2 regions of the Mesorhizobium sp. B2-3-14 genome follow, and region 2 is predicted to be linked to the other one. Evidence: riboswitches for the same ligand, from Rfam matches in the RefSeq annotation. Region 2 holds a riboswitch; the other holds the start of a gene.
What was found. A riboswitch is a leader RNA that binds a small molecule or an ion and turns the genes downstream of it on or off. The one in region 2 is predicted to bind S-adenosylmethionine.
Positions count from the first base shown of each region.

Region 1: it holds a riboswitch for S-adenosylmethionine, as region 2 does, so the genes downstream of both, FJ950_RS11135 (homoserine O-acetyltransferase) here and FJ950_RS01430 (O-succinylhomoserine sulfhydrylase) in region 2, are expected to answer to the same signal.

Region 1 is NZ_VFVP01000003.1:465,077-479,499, forward strand. Features, by position in the region: gene FJ950_RS11120 (ABC transporter ATP-binding protein/permease) at 1-480, shown strand, start outside; gene FJ950_RS11125 (glycosyltransferase family A protein) at 604-1,539, opposite strand; gene metW (methionine biosynthesis protein MetW) at 1,823-2,437, opposite strand; gene FJ950_RS11135 (homoserine O-acetyltransferase) at 2,559-3,728, opposite strand; SAM riboswitch at 3,846-3,923, opposite strand; gene hisC (histidinol-phosphate transaminase) at 4,061-5,170, shown strand; gene FJ950_RS11145 (prephenate/arogenate dehydrogenase family protein) at 5,194-6,129, shown strand; gene FJ950_RS11150 (sugar kinase) at 6,126-7,058, opposite strand; gene FJ950_RS11155 (DUF2125 domain-containing protein) at 7,061-8,059, opposite strand; gene FJ950_RS11160 (gamma-glutamylcyclotransferase) at 8,195-8,716, shown strand; gene FJ950_RS11165 (aldo/keto reductase) at 8,843-9,790, shown strand; gene FJ950_RS11170 (1-acyl-sn-glycerol-3-phosphate acyltransferase) at 9,854-10,642, opposite strand; gene FJ950_RS11175 (LysR family transcriptional regulator) at 10,719-11,624, opposite strand; gene FJ950_RS11180 (carboxymuconolactone decarboxylase family protein) at 11,728-12,279, shown strand; gene FJ950_RS11185 (DUF1348 family protein) at 12,340-12,810, shown strand; gene FJ950_RS11190 (pyridoxamine 5'-phosphate oxidase family protein) at 12,836-13,468, shown strand; gene FJ950_RS11195 (YdcF family protein) at 13,475-14,200, opposite strand; gene FJ950_RS11200 (ABC transporter permease) at 14,310-14,423, opposite strand, start outside.
Region 2 is NZ_VFVP01000001.1:309,530-323,952, forward strand. Features, by position in the region: gene FJ950_RS01380 (acyltransferase family protein) at 1-584, shown strand, start outside; tRNA gene FJ950_RS01385 (tRNA-Gly) at 637-710, shown strand; gene FJ950_RS01390 (Stf0 family sulfotransferase) at 777-1,538, opposite strand; gene FJ950_RS29425 (hypothetical protein) at 1,903-2,169, shown strand; gene FJ950_RS01400 (LysR family transcriptional regulator) at 2,255-3,244, opposite strand; gene chvE (multiple monosaccharide ABC transporter substrate-binding protein) at 3,537-4,607, shown strand; gene mmsA (multiple monosaccharide ABC transporter ATP-binding protein) at 4,772-6,304, shown strand; gene mmsB (multiple monosaccharide ABC transporter permease) at 6,301-7,593, shown strand; gene araD1 (AraD1 family protein) at 7,797-8,789, shown strand; gene FJ950_RS01425 (2'-deoxycytidine 5'-triphosphate deaminase) at 8,931-10,025, opposite strand; SAM riboswitch at 10,184-10,261, shown strand; gene FJ950_RS01430 (O-succinylhomoserine sulfhydrylase) at 10,318-11,508, shown strand; gene FJ950_RS01435 (ceramide glucosyltransferase) at 11,539-12,690, opposite strand; gene apaG (Co2+/Mg2+ efflux protein ApaG) at 12,910-13,302, shown strand; gene FJ950_RS01445 (Hsp33 family molecular chaperone) at 13,377-14,408, opposite strand.

The DNA of each region.
Region 1 (14,423 bases), on a different contig from region 2:
TTCGTGCCGCGTGTGCCCTATTTGCCAGCCGGCACGCTGCGCGAGGTCCTCAATCACCCGAACGGGCATGCGCCGGCGAACGACGCCGACATTTCAGCGGTGCTTGCCGAGGTCGGTCTTGGACGGCTGTCGTCGTCGCTCGACCGCGTCGGACGCTGGGACCATGAGTTGGGCGATGACGAACAGCGATTGCTTGGCGTGGCCAGGCTCGCCTTGCGACAGCCAAAATGGGTGATCATCGACGAAGCCATGGATGCGTTCGACGGACCCTCGCTGCGGCGCGTGCTGTCGCTGCTGGAGAAGCGCCTGCCCGGCGCCGCGATCATCAACATCGGGCGCGGCCAGCACAACAATCAGTTCTTCCCGCGTTCCCTGACGATCGTTAAGGATTCCGACGCGCCCGCGCTGAAACCTGCCCACGTCAGGGCGGGTGCCATCGAGCCGCCGCCAGCCGCGGCAAGCCTCCACCACAGGAAGTAGCAGTTTTTCCCCCGTTGCGGCCCGTTGCCTGGCCGCCAAGGGCCTGGCGGTCGGCATCTCGCTGCCGGACGAGAAGGAATGCGCCCTGCAACGCGCCGTGCTCGATCGCTGAGCTGTCGCCGGTCAGGCCGGTGGAATTCCAAACTTGCCACGAACTTCGTCGTAGAGGTCGCGCCGCCAGCGGCGGCCGTGGAGATAACCGTTGATCAGTTCCGGCAATGAATAACCAAGCGCATCAGACGAGCGGTTGGCCATGTATCCTGCAAATGCCTGTGGTATTCGCCCCCGGAGAATATCGGCGATGATCTGCCGCGTGATCATAAAGGGAGGGACATGGGGGTATGAGCGAGCGATGTGCGGATGCTTACTCATCAGGATCGCGTAGGCTTCGACATAGCCGTCCCTGCGGCCTGAAATCGAATTCTGCGAATTGTGCTTCGTCCAGTCGATATCTTCCGATAATTGCGCGCCGAAGCGCTGTGCGAAGCGCAGCAGAAGCTCGCGGTCCTGCATCCGGGGAATGTCGCTGTCATAGCCGCCGATGGCCAGCAAAGCCTCGCGTCTGGCTGTTATAGCCGATCCGGCTATGAAGGCCGTCTGCGCGACCACCGCCCGCTCCAGCATTGGCGGGTTCAGGAAAGCGCCGCGGTTGACGCAGGCGGTGCCGCGGCCACCCTTCACCGAGACATATGAGGAGAGCAGGACTTCGAGCGCTGGATTGTCGTCGAACCATGCCAGCGTCCGTTCGAGCCGGTGCGGCAGGAAGAGATCGTCCGAATCAAGAAAAGTCACCACGGGCGCCCGGGCTAGCTCGATGCCGGCATTCCTGGCGGCATTGGCGCCGCGCCACTTCGCGCCGACATAGATCAGCCGGGGGTCATGGATGCGGGCGAGCGCCGCCTCGGTCCCGTCCGTCGAACCATCGTCGACGACGATATGTTCAAATCGCGGCATGCTCTGGGAAAGCACGCTTTCGACGGCGCGGAGCACCGTTTCGCGCCGGTTGTGAGTCGGCGTGATCACCGTGACGAGGGGCGCCTGTTCGGTCTTCCCGATCATATCACGTCGGCCGCCTCCAGCGCGTAAACACCCTTCGCGCCAGGTCCTTTGATCATCGGGATGGCTAAATGGATCGGACTTCCCCCTGGATGGGCCTCATCGGATTCGGTGCGACGCTACAAAAAACAACCTGCCATGTCACCCCGTCGTGCCGTCGTTCGACCGACCAGGCATGATGAATTCCAGCTCATGGCGCTTCAACTGCAACACTTTCGCACCCGCTGAAAGACGCGCGGCCACCCTCAAGGATTGGCAGTCGAGCCTGCGGGCGTCGCCCATTTCATTATCGCTTCAGCAGGAACACTGCTTGTTGGCCAAAGAAATTCCAGAACCACCATGGCATCGACAGGCCGATCTTCTGGCCGTTGGCGTCGAGCGCGGTCGCCTTCTCCACTGTCGCGCCAAGCTCTTCGCACAAATTGACGAAGTCTCGGATCGTGCAGAAGTGGATGTTGGGCGTGTCGTACCAGGAATAGGGCAGGTCGCTGGTCACAGGCATGCGGCCCTTGACGAACAGCGACAGGCGCACCCGCCAGTGACCGAAATTGGGGAAAGACACGATTGCCCGGTTGCCGATCCTGAGCAGCTCGTCGAGCACCAGCTTCGGGTTGCGGGTGGCCTGCAGGGTCTGCGACAGGACAACGAAGTCAAAGCCCTTGTCGGGATAGAATTCGAGATCGGTGTCGGCGTCGCCCTGGATGACACTGAGACCGCGCGCCACGCATTCGTTGACGCCACGCTGCGACAGCTCGAGTCCGCGACCGTCGACCTGCTTGGTGTCCTGCAGCAATTCGAGCAATGAGCCGTCGCCCGAGCCGACGTCGAGCACACGCGATTGCGGCGGGATGAGGTTGGCGACGACCTCGAGGTCGACGCGTTGGCTGCCGTTGACGCTCATGGCTTCGCCTCGTGGACGGCGCATGGCCTTGGTCCGAAACGTCTGCAACTTTTCGGGGTCATGGCTTCGCCGTCCTGTTTGGCGCATGACCTTGATCCGAAACGTCTGCAACTTTTCGGGGTCATGCGCTGAGCCCCCTGGCGCGCGCGGCCGAGCCGATGAAGCCGTTGATGGCGGCAAACAGTTCCGGCTCGTCGAGCAGGAAGGCGTCGTGGCCGCGATCGGTCTCGATCTCGACGAAGGATACCGAGGCGCCGGCGGCGTTGAGTGCGTGGACGATGGAGCGGCTCTCTTCGGTCGGGAACAGCCAGTCCGATGTGAAGGACACCAGGCAAAAGCGGGTTTTCGTGCCGGCGAAGGCGTCGGCCAGCCGGCCGCCATGGTCGGCGGCGAGGTCGAAATAATCCATCGACCGCGTCATGTAGAGATAGGAGTTGGCATCGAAGCGGTCGACGAAGGTCATGCCCTGGTGGCGCAGATAGCTCTCGATCTGGAAGTCGGCATCGAAGCCGAAGGTCAGCGCTTCGCGGTCCTGCAAATTGCGGCCGAATTTGCGGTGCAGGGCGGCTTCCGACAGATAGGTGATGTGGGCGGCCATGCGCGCCACCGCCAGCCCTTTCTCCGGGCGCTTGCCGTGTTCGAAATATTTGCCGCCATGCCAGTCCGGATCCGCCATCACGGCCTGCCTCCCGACTTCGTGGAAGGCGATGTTCTGTGACGAATGGCGCGCCCCGGTGGCGATCGGCAGCGCCGAGAACACGCGCTCGGGATAGCTCGACGCCCATTCCAGAACCTGCATGCCGCCCATCGAGCCGCCGAGCACGCAGAACAGTTTCTCGATGCCGAAATGGTCGATCAGCATCTGCTGCGCGCGCACCATGTCGCGGATGGTGATGACCGGCAGGTCGAGGCCATAGGGTTTACCCGTGGCCGGGTTGGTAGAGGCCGGACCGGTGGAACCCAGGCAGCCGCCGATGACATTGGAGCAGATGACGAAGAAACGGCTGGTATCGATGATCCTGCCCGGTCCGATCAGCACTTCCCACCAACCGGGCTTGCCGGTTACCGGATTGGTGCTGGCGACATGCTGGTCGCCGGTCAGCGCGTGGCAGACGAGGATGGCATTGGAGCGGGCATCGTTCAGCGTGCCATAGGTCTGGTAGGCGATCTGGAACGGCGACAGCAGCGTGCCGGCGTCGAGCTTGAGCGGCTTGTCGGGTCCGAAACGCAACACCGGGCTCGACGGTTGGTCGGCCTCGTTGTTGGTCTTTCCTGCACGCAGAGCGGCCATCACGTCTCTCTTGCTGCACCGTGCGCTCGTGGAAATCGTTGCCGATCTCCGCCGCCGATGCGTCCGTCCGGCCGGTCGCGGACAACAAAAAACCGGCATTGCCTTCGCAAAGCCGGTTACGTCACGCAAACGGCCCTTTAGCGAATTGTTTAACGTGGCTGCAAGCCGACCGGCCAAATCACCACGGAACTGTCAATCGTCTTTCTAGAACCCGCCTGCCTCGCCGTCAATGGCGGCGGCTGGCACCACTGCCACTCTCGACATTGCGTGCCATGGCTTGTATTTCCGCAGCGGCCTCCGGATGGAGGGGTTTTCGACGGATTTTGCAAGATATGAACCAGACACCGGATCAGGCACGTCCAACTCCGCGCGCGGGCATCATGGACATAGAGGCCTATGTGCCCGGCAAAAGCTCGGCGCCCGCCGGCGTCGCCAAGGTCTACAAGCTGTCGTCGAACGAGAATCCGCTTGGGCCTTCGCCGAAGGCGATCGAGGCCGCGCGCGAGGTCGCCGGCAAACTCGACATCTATCCCGACGGCAGCGCCAGGCGGTTGCGCGAGGCAATCGCCGAGGTGCATGGCCTCAACCCGCAAAACATCATCTGCTCCAACGGGTCGGACGAAATCCTCGGCCTGTTGGCGCAGACCTATCTCGCGCCCGGCGACGAGGCTATGTTCACCGAACACGCCTTCATGGTCTACAAGATCTACATCCAGTCGGCAGGCGCCACCCCGGTCGTGGTCAAGGAGACCGACGAGCGCGCCGACATCGATGCGATGCTGGCGGCCGTCACGCCGCGCACGAAAATCGTGTTCCTGGCCAATCCCAACAACCCGACCGGCACCTATGTGCCGTTCCAGGAGGTGCGCCGCCTTCATGCCGGACTGCCGGGAAACGTGCTGCTGGTGCTCGACGCGGCCTACGCCGAATATGTCCGCCGCAACGATTACGAAGCCGGCATCGAGCTGGCCGGCAGCGCCGAGAACGTGGTGATTACCCGCACCTTCTCCAAGATCGGGCTCGGCGGCGCGCGCATCGGCTGGATGTATGGTCCCCTGCATATCGTCGACGCCATCAATCGTGTACGCGGCCCCTTCAACGTCAATGCGACAGCGATCGAGGCCGGCATCGCCGCGATCCGCGACCGTGCCCATGTCGAGCGTAGCGTGGCGCATAACGAGACCTGGCTTACCTGGCTGAGCGGCGAAATGACCAGACTTGGGCTGCGCGTGACGCCGAGCGTCGGCAATTTCCTGCTCATTCATTTTCCCGACGATCAGAAGCATTCCGCGGCGGCGGCTGACGATTATCTGAGCGCGCGCGGCTATATTCTGCGGCGCGTTTCAGGTTACGGCTTTCCCAACGCGCTTCGCATGACCGTCGGCACTGAAGAGGCCAATCGCGGCGTTGTCGCCGCGCTCACGACATTCCTGAAAAGCTAGAACGTCTAAAGAGCTGGAACACCATGGCATCACCGATGTTCGAAAAGATCGCGCTGGTCGGTATCGGCCTGATCGGCTCGTCTCTGGCCCGCGTCATCCGACGCGAGGGCTTGGCTCGCCATGTCGCCATCTCGACGCGCAGTGCGGCAACGCTCAAGCGAGCCGAGGAACTGGGCCTTGGCGATTCCTACACCACCGATGCCGGGGACGCGGTGCGTGATGCCGATCTGGTCGTTGTCTCGGTGCCGGTCGGCTCATCCGGCGCTGTAGCGGAGGAAATCGCGCCGGCGCTGAAAAAGGGGGCGATCCTCACCGATGTCGGCTCGACCAAGGCCTCGGTCATCGCGCAGATGCAGCCGCATGTGCCTGAAGGCGTCCATTTCATTCCTGGCCATCCGCTGGCGGGCACCGAAAAATCCGGCCCGGATGCCGGGTTTGCCGACCTGTTCGACAACCGCTGGTGCATCTTCACGCCGGTGCCGGGCACCGATCCGGAAGCGCTGGAACGGCTGTCGGAATTCTGGCGCCGCTGCGGCGCCAACATCGACACGATGGACCCGCAGCATCACGACATGACGCTGGCCATCGTCTCGCATCTGCCGCACATCATCGCCTACAACATCGTCGGCACCGCCGACGATCTGGAATCGGTGACCAAGACGGAAGTGATCAAATATTCCGCCTCCGGTTTTCGCGATTTCACGCGTCTGGCTGCCTCCGATCCGACCATGTGGCGGGACGTGTGCCTGCACAACAAGGATGCCATCCTGGAAATGTTGGCGCGGTTCTCGGAAGACCTGGCGTTCCTGCAGCGCGCCATCCGCTGGGGCGACGGCGACAAGCTCTTCGACCTGTTCACCCGCACCCGCGCCGTGCGCCGCTCGATCATCGAGGCGGGCCAGGATATCGACGCGCCCGATTTTGGCCGCCAGGCGGTCGAGCATCCGGCAAAGAGCTAGGTGATTTCAACCGGCCAGGCGGTTGCCATCATGGCGAGCGTCTCCGCCCGATCCGGCGCGCCCAGCCGGCCGCCGAAGCGCAGGCACTTGAGCGCGGCGGCCGCGCTGGCAAAGCGCAGTGCGTGCTCGACCGCCATGGCTTCCGCCAGCCCGACGGCAAAGGCGCCATGAAAGACATCGCCGGCGGCCAGCGTGTCGACCGCCTTGACCCTCGGTGCCTCGACATGGCGGGATGATCCGGCGCTTCGGTCGAACCACCAGGTACCCGCCTCGCCGCCGGTGACCGCGACGAACGCATCGGTGCGGGACGCCAAATCGGTGCAGGCGGTCTCCAGATCCAGCGCGTGGCCGCATATGATGCGGACCGCCGGCTCCGAGGCGACGATGTGCGAGGCCAGCGGCAATAATCGTTCCAGCACCGCCAGGGGCGCGGTATCGGCATCGAGTATGGCTGGGCGGCCGGCGGCCCGCGCCGTCTTAAGGGCAAGCGCCGCGGCGCCCGGCCAGCGCACGTCGGCCAGTACGGTGTCGAATGCCGTTATGTCGGTGAACGGCAAAACCTCGGGATCGGCCTGCGCGCGCGCGTCGTAGAAAGGCACGATGATCCGCTCGCCATGCGCATCGACCAGGATCGAGGCCAGTGCCGAGCGGGCGCCGCTGACGCGGCGTACATGGCTGCAATCGACGCCCTCGGCCTCTATCCCGGCAATCAGCAGATCGCCGACCGGATCGTCGCCGGCGCTCGCCCATAGCGACACCTCGGCACCCAGGCGATGCGCGGCGCAGGCCGCGCTCGTGGCCATGCCCGAAGCGATCTGGATGCCGTCCGAGGCGATGAATTTTCCCTGATGCCTGGGCAGCGATTCGACACGAAGAATGGTGTCAAGCGTCAGTGCGCCGACGCTCAGCAGCTTTGCCGGCCTCTCCATCGTTAATTGACCGGTTTGATCTTGCCCAGCGGAATGAAGCCGAGGGAAGCCTTGCCCTTGACCACTTTCAGCGGCATCGACGGTTCGCTGCCAAGCAGCGCCAGGGCGCCAAAACCCTGCTCGATCGCATTCTTCTGCTCGGGTATGGCGCCGGCAAGAATAGATGCCACCGCCTTGGGATCCTTGATCCTGATCATCAGGTCGGCGTCGACGAGACCCTCGGCATCGACCGACAGCGGCCCGGAAACGGTGACCCGCGCCGTGCCGGACGACAGATCGAGGTTGCGGATTTCGATCCGCTGGCCGCGCAGGCTTTTCACCTGCGTGCCGATCAGCGCCACGCCGTTCTTCAGTGTCACGTCGCCGCTGGCATCGAGCGCCGGCAACACCCGCCCGCCGATCGCGTCGGCGTCGATCTCGAGATCGCCAAAGCTGCCGACATAGTCGAGATCGCCGTTGTTGGGCTGCAATTGGCCTGACGCCTTGCCGGCACTGAACAGTTCCACCGGATCGGTGTCGTCGGCCGGGTCGGTCTGGCCCGACAGGCCCTCGGCCTGCAGCGCTACACGCCGCGGCAGCGGGTACCACAATTTGACGTTGGCCTGCAGATTGTCCCAGTCGATCCAGAGCGGCATCATGCCGGGGACGGAGGTCCGGAGCGGACCGCGTAGATTGGCAACAGGCGACAAGGGCTGGACGATCTGGGCGACGGCGTTGAAGGAGCCGGCCGAGGCGGCAATGCTCTTGGCGTCGTCCTCATAGGCGAGGTTGTCGCAAGAGACGGCAAAGCTCAGTGGATAGCCACCGACCTGGAGGTTGGCGCAACCGGCCTCGATGCCGCTCTTGTTGAGCGTGGCAACCGCCTTGTCGGCCTCGGACCGGACCCTGTTGGCCAGATAGAACCAGCCGGCGCTGTAAATGGCGAACAGCACGAGGATGAACGCGGCAAGCCACCACAGGCGGCGACGGTTACCCGGTTGGCGTTCGTCACTTGACGGCATGCTTTGGCTCTCATTAACGCGTGGATGGCGTGGACGGATTCTCAGGTTCCGAACACTAGGTAGACAGAGACGGATGGAAAAAACACCGGTTACCGGTGCGGTGCTGCCATTCTTTTTGCAATCAGGCGCGGTGATATGGGCGATTTTTGGGTGTTCGGCTACGGTTCGCTGATCTGGCGACCGGGTTTCGCTCATGTCGAGACACGACGCGCCCGCCTGCATGGCTATCGCCGCTCGCTCTGCGTCTATTCCTTCGTGCATCGCGGCACGCGCCAGCGGCCCGGACTGGTGCTTGGCCTCGACCATGGCGGCTCCTGCGTCGGCCTTGCGTACCGCGTCCCTGGCGAATTGCGCGACGAGGTCATTGCCTATCTGCGCGAGCGCGAACTCGTCACCAGCGTCTATGTCGAGCGGACGCTCAAGGTTCGCCTCGACGGCGGTGGCACGGTGGAAGCCGTGGCCTACGTCGTCGACCGCAAGCATGAGCAATATGCGGGCGCGCTGGACGCGGCGGAGGCGGCGGCCGTAGTGCGCGGCGCGGTCGGCCGATCCGGCGACAACGAGGATTATGTGCTGAGCACGCTGAAGCATCTGGAAGCGCTCGAGATTCGCGACCACTGGCTGGAGGATGTGGCGCACCGGATAGCGACTTTGTGAAGCGCTGGTCCGCGGAAAAGGGTGGCCAGGCCTTTGACCTCGATGCGGCAAGACCTAGGTTAGGCTCCGAACCCAGCCAGCGGGCGGCATCCGTCCGGTCCCAATCAATCATCACGGAGATCCGTCTTGCAGAAACGCCGTCTCGGTCGCACCGACCTTTCCATCGCGCCGCTGGTTCTGGGTGGCAATGTCTTCGGCTGGACCGCCGACGAGAAGACTTCTTTCGATCTGCTTGATCGCTTTGTCGGGGCTGGCCTCAATGCCATCGACACGGCCGACGCCTATTCGCGCTGGGTTCCCGGCAACAAGGGCGGTGAATCGGAAACCATCATCGGCAAATGGATGAAGGATCGTGGCAATCGCGACAAGGTCGTAGTGGTCACCAAGGTCGGCTCGGACATGGGGCAGGGCCACAAGGACCTGTCGGCCGCCTATATCGAAAAGGCTGTCGATGCATCGCTGAAGCGGCTGCAGACCGAATTCATCGACCTTTACCTGTCGCACTGGCCGGATCCGGCCACGCCCTATGAGGAAACCCTCGGCGCCTATGAGAAACTGCTCGCCAAGGGCAAGATCCGCTATGCCGGCTGTTCCAACCTCGACGCCGGCCAGTTGCGCGCGGCACTTGACGTGGCAAGCCTGCGCGGCCTGCCGCGCTATGAGGTGCTGCAGCCGGAATACAATCTCTATGACCGCTCCTCCTTCGATGGCCCACTGCGCGATCTCTGCGTGGCGGAGGATATCGGCGTCATCACCTATTTCAGCCTGGCCAAGGGCTTTCTCAGCGGCAAGTACCGCAGCGAGGCCGATCTCGGCCAAAGCGAGCGCGGCGGCGGGGTGAAAGACTACCTGAATGCGCGTGGCATGCGCATCCTGGCGGCGCTGGACGCGGTGTCGGCGAGGCATTCGGCCAAACAGGCGGAAGTGGCGCTTGCTTGGGTTATCGCGCGGCCCGGCGTCACCGCGCCGATCGCCAGTGCGACCAAGCCTGAGCAGATGGACAGCCTGATCCGCGCGGCGTCGCTGAAGCTGTCCGCGGACGACATGGCCGAACTCGACAAGGCCAGCGCCTGAGGTTGCGACGCTGGTGCTGACCACGCTGGCGGTGTACGGCTGACGGCCGGTGGTCAGGAGGCTTCAGGCCTTCGCGCCGAGCTCCCGAAGCCGCTTCACCGCCGTTGGCGGCAGGGCCGGCGGGTTTGATGCGCGGGATGCCTCGAGGAGAAGCTGGTCGCAGGCAGCTTCGGTCTCACCGATCAGCCGCGCCATGAACTCGTCCTTGCCCAGGCCAGGCGGTATAGGCGGCAGGAAGCGCGCCTTGACGGTGCCGGGATAGCGCAGGAACTTGCGGCGCGGCCAATAGAGGCCAGCGACATGGGCGACCGGCACGACGGGAACGCCGAGCTGCGAATAGATTTCGACGATGCCGTATTTGTAGGCCGGCTCGTCGCCCGGCGCCCGGCGCGTGCCCTCGGGATAGATGATCAGCTGGCGCGGGTTGCGCGCCATTTCTTCCTTGGTCGCCGCGACCACCGCCTTCAAGGCCTTGGAGCGGCTGCCGCGATGCACCGGGATCATCCGCATCTTCAAGATGTACCAGCCGAAGAAGGGGATCCAGGTCAGCTCGCGCTTGAGGATGTAGAGCGGGTCCTGGAGGAAGGGGAAGAAGGCGATGGCGTCCCAGAAAGACTGGTGCTTGGGCGCCAGGATGAAGGAACCCTCGGGCAGGTTTTCCTGCCCGGTGATGTCGTTTTTGGTGCCGGCGATCTTGTCATAGAGCCACATCGAGGTGCGCGACCAGAATTTCGGCACGAACCAGGCGCGGTGGCGGGGCGACAGGAAATAGTACGGGGTCCAGAGGATCATCTGGACGATCAGATTGACGTAGAAGACGAAATTGAACGCCAGCGATCTGACATAGAGCATGGGGGAGGTCCGGTGAGGAAGTGTGCGTTGGTTACACCAAGCGCGGAGAAAAAGGAACGGTGCGATACTGTCCGTCCTACCAGGTCGCCTGCGCCAGGCGTTCCCTCAGGCGGGGGGCGGCGAAGTCGAGGAAGGCGCGCAGTTTCACCGGCAGCCGGCCCTGGCCCGCATGCACCAGGTTTACCGGCCAAGGCTCGGGTTCGAAATCCCTGAGCACGGGGCGCAGTGTTCCCGAGCGTGCGGCGGCGACGATCTGGTAGGAAAGCACCCGTGTCACTCCGACACCGGCGATCGCCGCATCAATCGCCGCCTCGGCGGTGTTGACCCGGAGCCTTGATCGGACCGGCACGACAAAATCAGCCTTGTCCACGGTGAAGGTCCAGGTGGCGAGCGAGCCAAGGCCCTCGAAGGTAATGCAGCTGTGCGTCTCGAGATCTCGCGGAGTTTCTGGAATGCCGCGTCCTGCCAGATAGGCAGGGCTTGCGCAGACAACATGACCGATCGAACCGACCCTGATGGCGACCATGCGCGAATCCGGCAGCCTGCCGATACGGACGGCGAGGTCGATATGATCCTCGGCCAACTGGCTTATCCTGTCGCCGAGCGTCAGGCGGATATCCACCAGGGGATAGGCGGCGAGGAAGTCGGTGACGACCGGTAGCACGTGAAGGCGGCCGAAGACGATCGGCGCGGTGACGATCAATTCCCCTGTCGGGGCGCTGTATTCGCCGCCGGCGGTGCGTTCGGCGTCGCCGACCTCGTCGAGGATGCGGCGGCAGGCAGCGAGATAGGCATGGCCGGCGTCGGTCAGTGTCAGCCGCCGCGTCGAGCGGTTCAACAGGCGTGTCTTCAGGTACCGCTCCAGTTCGGAGACCTTGCGGCTGACTGTTGCCAACGGAACGTCCGAATGGCGCGCGGCGGCGGAAAGGCTGCCGCCCTCCGCCGCCGCGACGAAAAGGGACATGGCTTCGAGACGATCCATCATTTCTTCCAGAAAATGGAAGGGTTGGTTGCAAATATGGCATCTACATCCGCAACATGGAAGGCTGCATATAATGGGGACACACCTCAACCAGGAAATCTCTATGCCCCGCATCGCTACGCCTTCGTCCATCGCTGCCGCTCCCGCCGCCGCGCAGCCCATGCTGCAAGTGGTGGAAAAACAGCTTGGTGTCGTGCCGAACCTGTTTCGGATGGTCGCCAACAGTCCGGCGGCGCTGGAAGGCTATCTCGGCATGATGGGCGCGCTGGCCAAGGGCCGGCTTCCGGCGCCGACACGCGAGCGCATCGCGCTGGCGATCGCCGAGATCAATGGCTGCAACTACTGTCTGTGCGCGCACACCTATCTCGGCAAGACGCTCGCAAGCCTCGACGATGCCGAGATGATGGCCAATCGCCATGGCGGCTCCATGGACCCCAAGGCAGCCGCGGCGGTGCGTTTTGCAGCCCGGGTTGCGCAAAGCCGCGGACATGTCGCCCAGGAGGATATCGCCGCTGTCAGGCTCGCGGGCTATGACGACGGAGAGATCATCGAGATTGTCCAGCATGTCGCCCTGAACGTCTGGACCAACTATATCAATGAGGTTGCCCAGACCGAGATCGATTTTCCGGTTGTTTCCGCCCGCAATGCTGCCTGAATCCGGATAGGAGCGGCGGTGCCCGCCGGTCCCCACCCTTCATGCCGCAGAGGAAATCCCATGTCTGAGAGCCGCCCGCCGCTTCCGCCCTTCACCGCCGAGACGTCAGCCCAGAAAGCGCGCATGGCCGAGGATGCCTGGAACTCGCGCGATCCGGCGCGGGTGGCGCTCGCCTATACGGCGGACAGCCGTTGGCGCAACCGCGCCGAGTTCCTGCAAGGCCGCGATGCCATCCAGGCGTTCCTGACGCGCAAATGGAGGCGCGAACTCGACTACCGGCTGATCAAGGAGGTCTGGGCCTTCCACGGCAACCGCATCGCCGTGCGCTTCGCCTATGAATGGCGCGACGACAGCGGCTCATGGTTCCGCAGCTACGGTAACGAGAACTGGGAATTCGACGAGCACGGGCTGATGCGGCTGCGCATCGCCAGTATCAACGACCTGCCGATCGCCGAGGCCGAGCGCAAATATCACTGGCCGCTCGGCCGGCGGCCGGACGACCATCCGACGCTGTCGGAGCTCGGTCTTTAGAAGCATTCAGGCAAAGGAGGTTTCGATGAACGCACACGCTTTTACCAGCGATGTCGCCTTCACGCCGACGGTCAAGGCGATCCAGGCGCGCAAGGGCTCGCGCCAGTCCTACGCCCGCGTCGAGGAGCGCGGCGGCTGGCAGTCGGCGATCACACCGGACCTCGCCGCATTCATCGAAATGCAGACCAGCATCTTCCTGTCGACGGCCAATGGCGATGGCCAGCCCTATATCCAGCACCGCGGCGGCCCTGCCGGCTTTCTCAAGGTGCTCGACGAGAAGACGATCGGCTTCGCGGATTTTTCCGGCAACAGGCAATTCATCACGCAGGGCAATCTGGCCGACAATCCGAGGGCCTTCCTGTTCCTGATCGACTACATGATGCGCCAGCGCATCAAGATCTGGGGTACGGCGCGCGTTGTCGAGGACGATGCCGAGTTGACGGCGAGGCTGATGCCGCCGGACTACAAGGCGCGTCCCGAGCAGATCATCCTGTTCACCGTCTCGGCATGGGATGCCAATTGCCCGCAACATATACCGCAGCGCTTCGAGGCGGCTGATGTGGCAGCCGCGCTTGGCGAGCGCGACCGGCGCATCCAAGACCTTGAACAAGAGATCGCGTGCCTCAAGGGCGTTTCAGGGGCTGTCGCCAAGCAATGACGCGGCTCAGCCGCCGGCGGCGGTCTCGGCCAGGGCGATTCCCTCAGGCGTCGGCTTCACCGGGATAAACCCGCGAGCCAGCGCCAGCAGGTACTTGGTGTATTCGGTGAACAGCACGCGCACGGCGCGCGGCTTGGTCAGCCAACTGCCATTATCCAGGTTGGAATTGACCACCGGGTAGGGTTCGAGCTTGGCGCCATGCAGCAGCCGGCCCATCTCCAAAAGGCTGCGCGGCATGTGATAATTGTTGGTCACCAGGATCACCGTGCCATAGGCATGGTTTTCCACCCATTTGGCGCTTTCCTCGGCATTGCCGATCGTGTCAAGCGCGGCGCGATCGATGTCGACACAGCAGGAAAACAGTTTCTTGTCGCCGCCGGTGGCCGCCTGAAGCTGGCGCCGGCTGGCCGAGGGGTGCACGCCGCTGATCAAGAGCCGCTCGCCCTTGCCGGATGCGAGCAGCTCCATCGCGGCGTCGAGGCGGGACTGGCCGCCGGTCAGCACAATGATGGCGTCGGCCTTGGCCGGGTTGGCGGGCGTGGTCAGATGACTAACCTTGCTGGCGAACCAGCCAAAGCCGCCAGCGAACACTGTTGCAAGCACAAGTAGGGAGAGAGCGGAGAAGCGCAGGGCGGTCCTTAGATGGCTAACCCTGCCACGGCCGCGCCATCGGTCAACCACCACTGGCAACTGTCCAGCCGTCCCGGTCGAATCCCGCACGTCCATGGTCATATAGTTAATCCTCAAATGCGGCCTTTGATAGGTAAAAGACGCACTTTGCGTTACGCGAATTCTTTCTCCGTGATCGCCCTGTTTCCGTCCAAGCCAAGACGAGGTCCTTTCATGCATCGGGTTGGCGAACGTCGATGTCGCTGAGATAGGCAACGACGGTGACGTGCGAGGTTGCCGCCGTCAGCGCGCCAATCACCAGCACCATCAGGACGACACCTGCGTA
Region 2 (14,423 bases):
AATATACCTATGCCGGCTGCCCACCCAACCTGAGCTATTTTTCCTATGCCCGGCCGGCCTGCACCCGCTTCAACGAACGGGCGCTGTCGATCATCCGTGATGCCAATATCCAGGCGGTGATCCTGAGCGGTCGATGGACCGACTACCAGGCCAGGGGCTTCGATGGCCTGCAGACGACGATCGACCGGCTACGCGACATGGGTGTCAAGGTCTATGTCATCGGCCAGTCTCCGGAGTTCATCGCCGACGTCCAGAAGATCGCTTTCTTTGCGAAACACGAGGGCGCCGCGAATACATCCTGGCCGATGGCCATGGATCCCGACATCAACAAGCAGGTGCAACTCTTCGCCAACGGCGCGACCTTCATCGACCCGCTCACCTATCTGTGCGACGCAACCGGTTGCTCCTATGCGGATGCCGGCAGCAAGCAGTTTCTCTATTTCGACTATGGCCATTTCTCTTCCGCCGGCGCGACGCTGGCCATCTCGAAATACTGGCCGAGCTTCGCCGCCGGCGGCGAAGTCGCAAAGGCCAGGGAACCAACGCCGACCGTCACCGGTGAGTTGGCGAAGCCCGCCTTGTGAGACCGGTTTGCGATTGCCCGAGGCCATGCCGTCATGATAACGAGGCTGCAGCGCGGGTATGATGTAATGGTAGCCTGTCAGCTTCCCAAGCTGAACGCGCGGGTTCGATTCCCGCTACCCGCTCCAGCTTGATGCGAAAAGCCGATTGCCTAGGCCGGACCCTGTCCGATTGGCAGCACTATCGGGATTCGCCTAGGCCTGTCCGGTTAGCATCTGCTTCTTGAGGAGGAACCGGGCGAGATTGTTGATGTTCCGCGGCGCCACCTTCCTGGGCAGATGCGCCAGGAGGTCTTCCGATTTGACGTCGTTGCGGAACCGCTCCGCCCAATCTTCGGTGAGATCGTCCCGCTGCAGGCGTAAATTCGTTTCGAACTCTCCGTCCGGCATTTCAACCGACAACTGCCGGGCCACCGACGCAACGTACGGCCGAGGATCGTCCAACAAATCCTCATAAAAAAAGTGATCGTATGCCAGGTCGGCCAGCCGCAGGTAAGCTTCCCAGAAGGCATAGCTCTGCTCGATCAGGAAATAGGCCTGGCAGATGCCGGCGAAGTCGTATCGCGGAACCAGATCGGCGCCGTCCATCGTGCTTTTCCAGTGCCCCGACGCCTTTGCCCGGCAATAGGAAATCGCCTGGCGAAGGCGGTCCCGCCGCTCCAGCAGGACCAAGCCCATGGCATGGCGCCGGCTGCATTCAGCGAGGAAGTCAACTCCATATCTGGCCTGCGACCAGTGAAGATGCCGCGGAAACAGTTTCACGGCGAACGTGCCGTTTGCGGTTCCGCCGCGATCGATCACGGCGGACATCAGGTCATCGAAGGATTTCGGCTTGCACCCCAGATTGGCCGTATCGAGCCACTCGGCCGACTTGCCCAACAATCCCGTGCTGTTCGTGAGACTGCCAAGCCATTCGGAGCCGCTGCGGGCTTCGGTCAGTATGGCGACGCCCTTCATGCGTGCCGCTTCTCCGCGGCACGCATGATCTTGGTTGCAGAATGCCGTTCTTCTTGATGGTCCCTCGGCATGGTCAAAGCTCCGCTTTAAACAGGCTTCAACGGACAAAGGCTCATATGGTTCCGCCGATTCCGCGGCAGCTAGGCAAAAGTGCGAGTCCCAAACACGTTACAGTTGGGTAATCAACGCCGGACTTGAAGAGCCTGAACACAGGTGCCGGCCACCTGCGGTGGCCGGCTTATGCGTCAGCAAGAAGAGATTACAGCCATACGCGGAGCCAGACGCGCTCGCGCCAGCAGCGGGTACGGCGGCGGCCATGGCGCCAGTAGCTGCGGCAAACTCGTCTCCAGCCGCGGCGACGCCCGTGGCGACGACGCCAGTAGCCATCGTGGCCATGATGGCGGCGAAAATGCCAGTCGCGATGCGAGACCTGCTCTACCTCGACCGCTTCATCCCCTTCGAAGACAGCCGGATCCGGCTTGTCCAGTTCATCGAGAATTCCGTTTCCCTGGGGAACACCGGCTACCGCGCGGCCGGGTCCGGCCACGCTCGCAAACGCCGCTGCCCCCGCGAGGCCAAGCATTCCAGTAAGAAACAACCGACGTTCCATAAAAACCTCCCGAGTTGTTAATCGTCGACACCTCGTTTCCTCGCCCGCAACGGGCTCCAGCGCGCATGCCGAACGGTTTGAACGCGCGGCAGCGGTTCTCGTTCCATCACCCCACTTCGCGCAGGATGAAATCATGCAGCATTTTGGCAGCCGGCGACAGTACGCGATTCCTGACGGTGATCAGGCTGTAAGGCCTGACCTCGATGTCGAATTCGGTTTGGACGACATCAATGGCGCCGGCAAGCCCGTCCGGGTTCTGGATGAACTTCGCCACCTGCACCGAGACCGGCGCGATGGCATCGGATTGCGCGACCATGACCAGCGTGAGCAGCAGCGAACTGGTGTTCAAGATCCGGTCCGGCAGCGCGATGTTGCGGTTCAGGAAGTTGCTCTCCATCGCCTGACGCAAGGGCGAACCGCCCGACTGGAAGACCCAATCATAGGCAGCGGTGTCTTCCAGCCGCACCACATTGCCTCCGGCGAGCGGGTGGCCGCGGCGCACGATCAGGCAGGCCTTCTCGACGCCGATCACACGGGATTCGAACAGTCGTGGATTGAGGTCGTCGGGAATGCGGGCGATAATGAAGTCGTGACGCGAGGCGATCAGCTCGCGGGCGAGCACGTTCGACGTCTCGACCTGCATGGTGATCTCGATGCGCGGGTAGATGCGGCGGATTTCACGGATCGCCGGCACTGCCAATTCGATCGCCGGCGCGGTCACGGCGCCGAGGAACACCGAACCGCCCTTGCCGGCCTTGAGCTCGGCAATCTCGCGATCGGCTTCGCGCATCTCGAGCAGGATCGAGCGGGCCCGCCTGGCAAGCGCCTGGCCATAGGGAGTGAGGGTCACTCCGCGCGGCAGCCGTTCGCACAGCTTCACGTCGAGCACCGCCTCCATCTCGGCAATCATGCGCGAAGCGGCCGGCTGGGAGATGTTCATGACCTGGGCCGCGGCGCTCACCCGTCCGTGATCGTCGAGGGCGGCGATCATGCGCATGTGGCGCAAGCTCAAGCCACTGCGCAGGAGTGTCTCCCCGTCTCCCGGGAGCTTCTCGTAACTTACTGGAATCGCATCGGGATCGCGCAATGCCGCCATGATCTCCCAGCTTTCTCGCCGATTGCTTTCCGGATGCTAGATCATACCGGTTTCGGTATAGCAACCACCAAAGATCGCATTTGACAGTTATGGCAAAGGGACCCACCCTTCGCGCGTTCCGGGACGCAAGGGTCGGTGGCGATCAAAATCGTATCGATTGAAACTGCGTCGCGGAGCCGATTGGGAGGATACCGGAGATCGATAATGCCGACAGCGGCGCGGTTGCGCTCCTGTCTGGCTGCGCGGCCCGCGAAGCCCCGAGGTGTCGCGTCCATCAACCAGGGAGAGTAATGTGAAGATTATCAAGACGCTGGCCGCCGTGGCGGCCCTTGGCATCGCTGCCATGACCTATCAGGCGCACGCGGCCGACAAGGGTCTTGTCGGCGTGCTGATGCCGACCAAGACCTCGCAACGCTGGATCAATGACGGCGACGCCGTCAAATCCCAGCTCGAGGCGCTCGGCTACACTGTCGACCTGCAATACGCGCAGGACGACATCCCCAACCAGCTCAGCCAGCTGGAAAACGAAATCACCAAGGGTCCGAAGGCGCTGATCATCGCCTCGATCGACGGCACCACGCTGTCGGATGCGCTGCAGAAGGCCAACGACGCGGGCGTCGTCGTCGTCGCCTATGACCGCCTGATCAAGAAGACCAAGAATGTCGACTATTACACCACCTTCGACAATTTCGGCGTCGGCGTGATCCAGGCAAATTCCCTGGTCAAGGGCCTCAAGGAGCGTTTCCCGAACACCAAGCCGTGGAACGTCGAACTGTTCGGCGGCTCGCCCGACGACAACAACGCCTTCTTCTTCTACAATGGCGCGATCTCCGTCCTGCAGCCGCTGATCGACGATGGCTCGATCAAGATCAAGTCCGGCCAGACCGGCATGGACAAGGTCGGCACGCTGCGCTGGCTCGCCGCCACCGCCCAGGCGCGCATGGACAACCTTCTGTCGGCCAACTACTCGGACGGCAGCCGCGTCGATGGCGTTCTGTCACCCTATGACGGCCTGTCGCGCGGCATCACCGCCTCGCTGCGCGCTGTCGGTTACGGCACCGACGCACAGCCCTGGCCGATCGTGACCGGTCAGGACGCCGAGACCGCCTCGGTCAAGCTGATCATCTCGGGCGAGCAGTACTCGACCGTGTTCAAGGACACCCGCGAACTGGCCAAGGCCACGGTGCAGCTGGTCGACAAGGTGCTCTCCGGCGGCAAGCCGGAAGGCCTCGACGAAAAGACCTACAACAACGACGTCAAGGTGGTTCCCTCGATCCTGCTGACGCCGCATGAGGTCGACAAGTCGAACTACCAGGCCCTGGTCGTCGACTCCGGCTACATCAAGGCCGAAGACCTGAAGTAATCCCGGTTACAAAGGCAGGGGTCCTGCGCGACGCAGGGCCCCTTTTCGTTCACAAGCGGCCCCGGTATTGTCTCTGCCGGCCTAGAGCCATTCCCGGAAAATTGCGCAGCGGTTTTCCGTCAGGAATCGCCTAAAAAAAGAAAGTCTAGGAGGAGCTTGCCCTGATGACCTCGACGATTTTGGAGATGCGCGACATCACCAAGACGTTCCCCGGCGTGAAGGCGCTGTCGAACGTCAACCTCCGCGTCGAGGAAGGCGAAATCCATGCCGTGGTCGGCGAGAACGGCGCCGGAAAATCGACACTGATGAAGGTGCTTTCGGGCGTCTATCCCTCCGGCACCTATGATGGCCAGATCATCTTTCAGGGCCAGGAATGCCAGTTCAAGGGCATTCATGACAGCGAACACAAGGGCATCGTCATCATCCACCAGGAGCTTGCGCTGGTGCCGATGCTGTCGATCGCCGAAAACATTTTCCTCGGCAACGAGCAAGCCAGATACGGCGTCATCGACTGGGACGCCAACGAGGCGCGCACGGCCGAGCTTTTGAAGAAAGTCGGGCTCAAGGAAGACCCCAAGACGCTGATCACCCATATCGGCGTCGGCAAGCAGCAGCTGGTCGAGATCGCCAAGGCGCTCAGCAAGGAAGTGAAGCTGCTGATCCTCGACGAGCCGACAGCATCGCTCAGCGAGAAGGACAGCCAGGCGCTGCTCGATCTATTGCTCGAGTTCAAGCGGCAGGGCATGACCTCGATCCTGATCTCCCACAAGCTCAACGAGGTGAACCGCGTCGCCGACAAGGTGACGGTGATCCGCGACGGGCGCACGATCGAGACATTGCCGAGGAAGGACATCAGCGAGGACCGCATCATCACCTCGATGGTCGGCCGATCCCTAGACGATCGCTACCCGCCGCGCGAACCTAGCATCGGCGACGTCATTTTCGAGGTCAAGGACTGGTCCGTCTACCACCCGATCCATGCCGAACGGCAAGTGATCAAGAGCATCGACCTCAAGGTGCGCAAGGGCGAAGTTGTCGGCATAGCGGGACTGATGGGCGCCGGCCGCACCGAATTCGCCATGAGCCTGTTCGGCCGCTCCTATGGCCGGCGCATCAGCGGCGAGGTGCTGCTCAACGGCAAGCCCGTGGACCTTTCCACAGTGGGCAAGGCCGTGCAGAACGGCATCGCCTATGTCACCGAGGACCGCAAGACCTATGGGCTGAACCTCATCGACCATATCAAGCACAATGTGACGCTGGCCAACCTTGGCGGCGTTTCCAGTGGCGGCGTCATCGACGATATGCGCGAAATGAGCGTCGCCAACGACTATCGCAAGAAGACCAATATCCGCGCATCCAGCGTCTATCAGCTGACCGGCAACCTCTCTGGCGGCAACCAGCAGAAGGTGGTGCTGTCGAAATGGCTGTTCGCCGACCCGGAAGTCCTGATCCTCGACGAGCCGACGCGCGGCATCGACGTCGGCGCCAAGTACGAAATCTATACAATCATCGCCCGCCTCGCCGCCGAGGGCAAAGCGATCATCGTCATCTCGTCTGAAATGCCGGAATTGCTCGGCATCACCGACAGAATCTATGTCATGAACGAAGGGCGCATCGTCGGCGAAATGGCGGCAAGCGACGCCAGCCAGGAAAAAATCATGCGCGCCATTGTTCGCGGAGAAGGAAAAGCATCATGAGCACAGACAGCGCTCCCGCACCCCAAAGCGGCACCGCCGAGGACGTCAAGCAGGGTCCTCGCGTCGCCGTCTCGGCGCTGACGACGAACCTGCGCGAATACGGCCTGATCATCGCGCTGATCGTCATCATGCTGTTCTTCCAGTACACGACGTCGGGAACGCTGTTCAAACCGGTCAACCTCAGCAACCTGGTGCAGCAGAACTCGTTCATCATCGTGATGGCGCTCGGCATGCTGCTGGTCATCGTCGCCGGCTACATCGATCTCAGCGTAGGATCGGTCGCCGGCTTCATCGGCGCGCTTGCCGCCATGATGATGGTCATCTGGCCGCTCGGCATATTCAGCAATCCGCTCGTTGTCTCGATCGTCTGCCTCATCGTCGGCGGGTTGATCGGTGGCGCGCAAGGGTACTGGATCGCCTATCACCGCATACCAAGCTTCATCGTGACGCTCGCCGGCATGCTGATCTTCCGCGGCATCTGCCAGGCGCTGCTTGGCGGCGGCTCCTCGGTCGGCCCGCTTCCCGACAGTTTCAAGGCGCTGAGTTCCGGTTTCATCCCCGATGTCATCGGTCCGCTGACCCTGATCCCGCCGACGGTGAACGCGGCCGGCAAGACCGTTTTGGGCAGTGGCCTGACGCTTCACATGACGACAGTCGTGCTGGGCCTGATCGCGGTGCTCGCCTACGCCTATTTCGGCTTCAGGACGCGACGCAAGCGCGAACTCCACGGTTATGAGGCCGAGCCTTTCACCCTGTTCGTCATCAAGACCCTGGTCGGCAGCGCACTGGCGCTCTTCCTGGTCTTCCAGTTCGCGACCTATCGGGGCCTGCCGATCGTGCTCCTGGTGATGGGCCTGCTGATCTCGCTGTTCGTCTTCGTCACCAAGCGCATGACCATCGGCCGCCGCATCTACGCCATGGGAGGCAACGCCAAGGCGGCGCAACTGTCGGGCATCAACACCGAAAGGCTGACGCTCTGGGTGTTCGTCAACATGGGCGTTCTGTCGGCGCTCGGCGGGCTGATCATCGCCGCACGTCTCGGCCAGGCCGTGCCGGCCGCGGGCCTCGGCAGCGAGCTCGACGTGATCGCGGCCGTCTTCATCGGCGGCGCCTCGGCGATGGGCGGCGTCGGCCAAGTCATCGGCGCGGTGGTCGGCGGCTTCATCATGGGCGTGATGAACAACGGCATGTCGATCATGGGCGTCAATGTCGACTGGCAGCAGGTGGTCAAGGGCCTGGTGCTGCTCGGGGCCGTGATCTTCGACGTCTACAACAAGAACAAGGCTTGAGGGCCGGGGGCGAGGACTAGGAGGCATACGGGTTCTAGATCGCGAAGCTGCCGGCAGCCCGTCGGCACCAAGAAGTCCGGGGAAGGACCAGGCTCGCGAACGCAATCCGGACGAAGCGTTTCAACCGTGGCGCGTTTCCGCGCCGCGCCGGTTAGGATTTGCCCATTGGCAGCCGGATACAGATAAATGAGAGAGGACTGATCATGCTGATCTCGCAGATTCTCGACGACGCCGAGACGATCCGTGTCGTTGCCCGCAGCGGCGGGAAGACCCGGATCATCAACGGGGCACGCAGCGTCTATTCGCTGGCGATGGAGGCCGCCCGCACCGGCGTCGGCCTGGCCGCCCTGATCGAACGCAAGGGGCTTGGCGAGACGATCGATCTCGACGCCGCCTACAAGCGGGGGCGCCTGCTGTCGCCGATCAACCACCCCGACCCGGCGCATCTGCACTTGACCGGCACCGGGCTGACGCATCTGGGGTCGGCCGCGACGCGCGATTCCATGCACAAGAAGCTCAGCACCGACGGCGAGGAGCAACTCACCGATTCCATGAAGATGTTCCGCATGGGACTGGAAGGCGGCAAGCCCGCGAAAGGCCAGGTCGGCGTGCAGCCGGAATGGTTCTACAAGGGCAACGGCACCATGGCAGTCGCGCCTGGCGCGGCGCTCATGTCACCGGCCTTTGCCAAGGATGCCGGCGAGGAACCAGAGGTCGCCGGGATCTATGTCATCGGCGATGACGGGGCGCCATTCCGCGTCGGCTTCACCTTGTCGAACGAATTCTCGGACCATGTGACCGAGCGCGTCAACTATCTCTTCCTCGCCCATTCCAAGCTGCGCAATGCCTCCTTCGGCCCGGAGATCCTGATCGGAGACCTGCCTTCGGACATCCGCGGCACGTCGCGTATCCTGCGCGACGGCAAGGCATTGTGGGAAAAGCCCTTCCTGTCGGGTGAAACGAACATGTCCCACACCATCGCCAATCTCGAACACCACCACTTCAAATATTCGGCCTTCCGCCAGCCTGGCGACGTGCATGTGCATATGTTCGGCACAGCGACGCTATCCTTCGCCGACGGCATCAAGACGGAAGCCGGCGACGTGTTCGAGATCGAGGCCGGGGACTTCGGACTGCCGCTGCGCAACCCGCTCGAGATCGAGAAGCCGGTGAAGGTGTCGGTGAAGGCGCTTTGAATCCATGAGCGCGTGATTCCCCTCTCGTGGGGAATGGCTGGCAAGCCAGAGCGGGGCGCTGTCCCGCCGATCTAGCAATAGGTTTCCGTCACGTCCCTGCCGGGCATCTCTCCCACAAGAGCGAGGTCGGCAGCTTCAACCTTAGCGCACGGCGCGGAAATGCTTTGACAGCTTCAGGCCCTGCGCCTGGTAGTTCGAGCCGAGATCGGTGCCGTAGAGCGCCTGCGGTCGCTTCAGCATATGCTCGTAGACCAGCCGGCCGACGATCTGGCCGTGGTCGAGGATGAACGGCACTTCGTGGCTGCGCACTTCGAGCACCGCCCGGCTGCCGGTGCCGCCGGCCGCCGAATGGCCGAAACCCGGATCGAAAAAGCCGGCATAGTGGACACGAAACTCGCCGACCAGCGGATCGAACGGCGTCATCTCGGCGGCGTAGAGCGGCGGCACATGCACCGCCTCCTGGCTGACGAGGATGTAGAACTCGTCGGGATCGAGCACCAGTTCGCCGGCGCGGCTCTTGTGGATCGGCTCCCAGAAGTCGAGGACATCCTGCGCGGCGCGCTTGTCGACATCGACGAGGCCGGTGTGGTGCTTGCCGCGATAGCCGACCAACCCATCCTTGTCGCCATTGAGGTCGATCGACAGCGCGATGCCGCCGCCGGAAATGTTCGGCGGCTCCGTGGCGACCAGCATCTCGGCACGATGCAGCTCATGCAACTCGGCTTCCGAGAGCAGCGCATTGCCGGTGCGAAAGCGGATTTGAGACAGGCGCGAACCCGTGCGCGCGATGATCGGAAAGGTGCGCGGGCTGACCTCGAGATAGAGCGGACCGGTGTAGCCGGCGGCGATCTTATCGAACTCATGGCCCCGATCGGTCATGACGCGGGTGAAGATGTCGAGCCGCCCGGTCGAGCTCTTCGGATTGGCCGAGGCCGAAATGTCAGCCGGCAGGGCCAGACTTTCGAGCAGCGGCACAATATAGACGCAGCCGGTTTCGAGGACCGCGCCTTCGGTCAGACTGATCTCGTGCAGTTGCAGCCGATCGAGCTTTTCCGACACCTTGTGGTTGGGACCGGGCAGGAACGAGGCGCGAACCCGCCAGGCCCTTTCGCCCAATCTGAGATCAAGGCTTGCCGGCTGGATCTGGTCGGCATCGAGCGCGCGCGGCGACTTCAGCGCGCCGGACCGGAACAGCGCCGAAATGTCCTGATCGGGAAGAATGCCTGTCTGCCGCAAAGTCTGGCTCCGCCCCAAGACTGGTCTCTTTCGTTGCAGGTTCTTGTTTGTTGCAGGATCTTGCCGCAAAACCGCCGGGCACTTCTGCGGAACCTGCCTTGGTACAAACGTCTTAATGAAGCCGGCAATTGACGCAAGCGTGGCGCGGGTCTAAAGGGTCGTTATCCCGTGGTGATTTGGCCGGTCGGCTTGCAGCCACGTTAAACAAGTCGCTAAAGGACCGTCGGGCCGCAAGGCCGTATGGACCGGTTGCGACTTTCGCGGCCGGTTTTTTTGTGTCTGGAACAAAGCGATGAGCACCAAGAAGCGCAACTGGAAACCTCAGACGGCACTCGTGCATGGCGGAACCCTGCGTTCCGGCTTCGGCGAAACCTCCGAGGCGATGTACCTGACCCAGGGCTATGTCTATCAGACGGCGCAGGCCGCCGAGGCCCGCTTCAAGGGCGAAGAGCCTGGTTTCATCTATTCGCGCTACGCCAACCCGACCGTCGACATGTTCGAAAAGCGCATGTGCGCGCTTGAAGGCGCCGAAGACGCGCGCGCCACGGCGTCGGGCATGGCGGCGGTGACGGCTGCCCTTCTGTGCAGCGTCAAGGCCGGCGACCACATCGTGGCCGCGCGCGCGCTGTTCGGCTCCTGCCGCTGGGTGGTCGAGACGCTGGCGCCGCGCTATGGCATCGAGGCGACCTTGGTCGACGGCACCGAGATCGCCAATTGGGAAAAGGCGGTCAGGCCGAACACCAAGCTGTTCTTCCTGGAAAGCCCGACCAACCCGACGCTCGAGGTCGTCGACATCGCCGCCGTCGCCTCGCTTGCCAATTCGATCGGCGCGCGGCTGGTCGTCGACAATGTCTTTGCCACGCCGCTGCAACAGAAGCCGTTGCAGCTTGGTGCGCACATCGTCGTCTACTCGGCCACGAAGCACATTGACGGCCAGGGCCGCTGCCTGGGCGGCGTCATCCTGTCGGACAAGAAGTGGATTGACGAGAACCTGCACGACTATTTCCGCCACACCGGTCCCAGCCTGTCGCCGTTCAACGCCTGGACGCTGCTGAAGGGCCTGGAAACCTTGCCGCTGCGCGTGCGCCAGCAGACCGAGAGCGCCGGCAGGATCGCCGACTTCCTGGCCGGGCAGCCGCAGATCGCCCGCGTCATCTATCCCGGCCGCGCCGACCACCCGCAGGCCGATATCGTCAAGAAGCAGATGTCGGGTGGCTCGACGCTGATCTGCCTCGACGTCAAGGGCGGCAAGCCGGCGGCCTTCGCCCTGCAGAACGCCCTCGACATCGTGCTGATCTCGAACAATCTGGGCGATGCCAAGAGCCTGATCACCCATCCGGCGACGACCACCCACAAGAACCTCAGCGATGAGGCCCGCGCCGAACTCGGCATCGGGCCAGGTACGCTCAGGCTGTCGGTCGGCCTGGAGGATACGGACGACCTGCTGGAAGATATCGCCCAAGCCTTGAAGGCCGCCAAATAGGTTTCGTCCAGGCAGCGTCGTCAGCAGCGATCAGGCGCTCGACGGCGTCTCCTCCAGTTCCGCCGTCTTGGTGCGGATGGTCATGGCGTTGCCGCGCCAGTCGACGGAGCCGCCGAGCCAGCCGCGCGCCCAGATGGCCGGGAGCATGACGTCCCGCGCGACCGTCGCCGCGATCATGCGCGTCGAGACGTGCCAACCCTTGGCCAGGGCCAGAGCGCATTCCGGAAGATAGAACGCCGCCAGCACGGCAATCGCGGTTGCCCAGAGACTGACGCCGGCGCTCGCCGCGGCAATCAGCGCAAGAGCCAACGGGACCGCCGCGCCAGTCAGGATCTCGGGCGCGAAGAACAGCGGGAAGGTGACGCGGCGCAGGCGCGCCCAGCGGGCCTGGCGCGACCAGATCTCGCCAAACGTGCGCTGGCCGAGCGGCTGCTCGAAGGGCGCCGCAACGAGGTTGACACGCAGGCCGAGGCCGTTCACCAGCTTGGTCGCGGCGGCGTCCTCGGCGATCTCGGCGGCCAGCGCGCGGATGCCGCCATTGGCGTCCAGCATCGGCTTGTTCCACAGCATGCTCTTGCCCTGCGCGAAGCCGAGGCCGAGCGCCTCGCCGGCATACTGCCAGCGGGCCTGCAATGTGTTGAGGAAGGCGCATTCGACGTCGGCCCAGAAACCATCTGGCCTGGAGCCGATCGGCGTCGAGCAGACAAGGCCGGTACCGTGCTGCCACGCCGCCATCATGTGCTCGACATAGTCCCTCGGCATCAGAACGTTGGAATCGGCAAGAATGATCCAGTCGTGGCGCGCCGCTTCCCAGCCTTTGACGCAATTGTTGAGCTTTGGATTGGCACTGACACGGTCGTCGCCGATCAACAGCCGGGCCGGCACCTGCGGAAACCGGGCAATCGCCCTGTTTATCAGTTTGACCACCGGGTCGTCGGCATGGGCGACGCAGAAGATCAGTTCGTAGCGTGGCCAGTCGAGCGCGAAGGCGCGTTCCAGCGTCTCATGTGTGAATGGCTCGACGCCGCGCGACGGGACGACAATCGACACCGCCGGCGATCTGCCCGCCGGCGGGGCAATCGTGGTGCGCCGTTTCAGCTGTGAAGCGGCAAGCAGGATGCTGGCAGCGTTTGAGAGGATGAGTGCGGTCGAAAGCGAGGCGGATATGAGAGTGAGTTCCATCGAGATCTGGTCACTCCGGAAGTCGGCCCGCGTCGCGGCCGTTTTCAACAGTTCGACAGAGGGCCGAGTCGCCCGGTTCGCGCACACCACCATTGTCGTGTGTCACTTAAATGACATTCTTTGCCGGCACCTGCGTTTCAATCCCAGGCGCGACAAGACGCGCACGTTGACCTGCTCACCGCGAGCGTCGAAAGTCGTCGGATTGTTTTGGAGCCGCTCATGTACCGCGCCGTGACGCGCAACATCGAAGTGCAGGTCAGGCCGTTCTATCTGGAGGATCGTTCAGATCCCCAGGAGAACCGCTACGTCTGGGGCTATCAGATAACGATCGACAACCAGTCTGACGAGTTCGTGCAGCTTCTGTCGCGCTATTGGCACATCACCGATGGTGCCGGCCGGGTCGAGGAGGTCCGCGGGCCGGGCGTTGTCGGCGACCAGCCGGAACTCAATCCCGGCGACAGCTATCAGTACACGTCCGGCTGCCCGCTCTCGACACCCTCCGGGATCATGGTCGGACGCTACACGATGCGCAACAAGCGCGGCGAGACGTTCGACATCGCCATCCCGGCCTTCTCGCTCGATCTGCCGGGGACAAGGCGCACGGTGAACTGAGGGCCGACGGTCGCGTCGCCCCTCATCCGCCCTTCGGGCACCTTCTCCCCGCAGAACGGAGAGAAGGAAAGGCTTTACTGAGCCGCAAACTCGGCTGGATCGAAGTCGTACTGCGTCGAGCAGAATTCGCAGGCGACATGGATGCCGCCATCCTCGGTGCTGTCCTTGATCTCCTGCGCTGAGAAGCCTTCGAGGATGCCACGGATCTTGTCGCGGGAGCATGAGCACTGGTCGGCCACGGGAACGCCGCCGAAGACGCGCACGCCATGCTCATGGAACAGACGATAGAGCAGCCGCTCGGCGCCGATGGTCGGGTCGATCAATTCGGTCGGCTCGATGGTGCCGAGCAAGGCCAGGAGTTCCTGCCAGGAATTATCAGCCGGATCGTGGACTCCCTCGCGCGGATCGCCGTCCCCACCCGGCAGGTCCGGAATGCGCATGCGCTCGGGCGATTGCGGCAGGAACTGCGCCAGGATGCCGCCGGCGCGCCATTGCTCGCGCGCGCCGCCGATCCCGGGCGTCAGCAGCTTGGCGACCGAGAGCCTGATATCGGTCGGGATCTGTTCCGACTGACGGAAATATGTGCGCGCCGCGTCTTCCAGCGTTTCGCCGTCGAGCTGGACGATGCCTTGGTAGCGCTGAGTATGGGCGCCCTGGTCGATGGTCAGCGCCAGCACGCCGCTGCCAAGCAGCGTCTGCTGGGACGTCTCGCCTGCCGCGACCAGTGCTTCGAGCCGATCCGCATCGAAGCGTGCATAGGCACGCAGTGCCGAGGGCGTGGAGAAGTCCGCGACCAGCATGTCGACAGGCCCGTCGGTGCGGGTCTGCAGGATGAACTTGCCTTCGAATTTGAGCGAGGTGCCGAGCAGAACCGTCAGCACACAGGCTTCCGCCAGCAGGCGGGCGACCGGCTCGGGATAATCGTGGCGGCCAAGGATGGCGTCGAGCATCGGCCCAAGCTGGACCGTGCGGCCGCGCACGTCGAGCGGACCGACCTCGAAGGGAACGACGTGATCGTCGCCGGCGTAGCCGAACTCGCCGAGTTTGGGGTGATGTTCAGTCACTTGATGGCTTTCCAACATGACAAAGCTCCAGGGCGCGGCCATGCGGCCCTGGTGGGC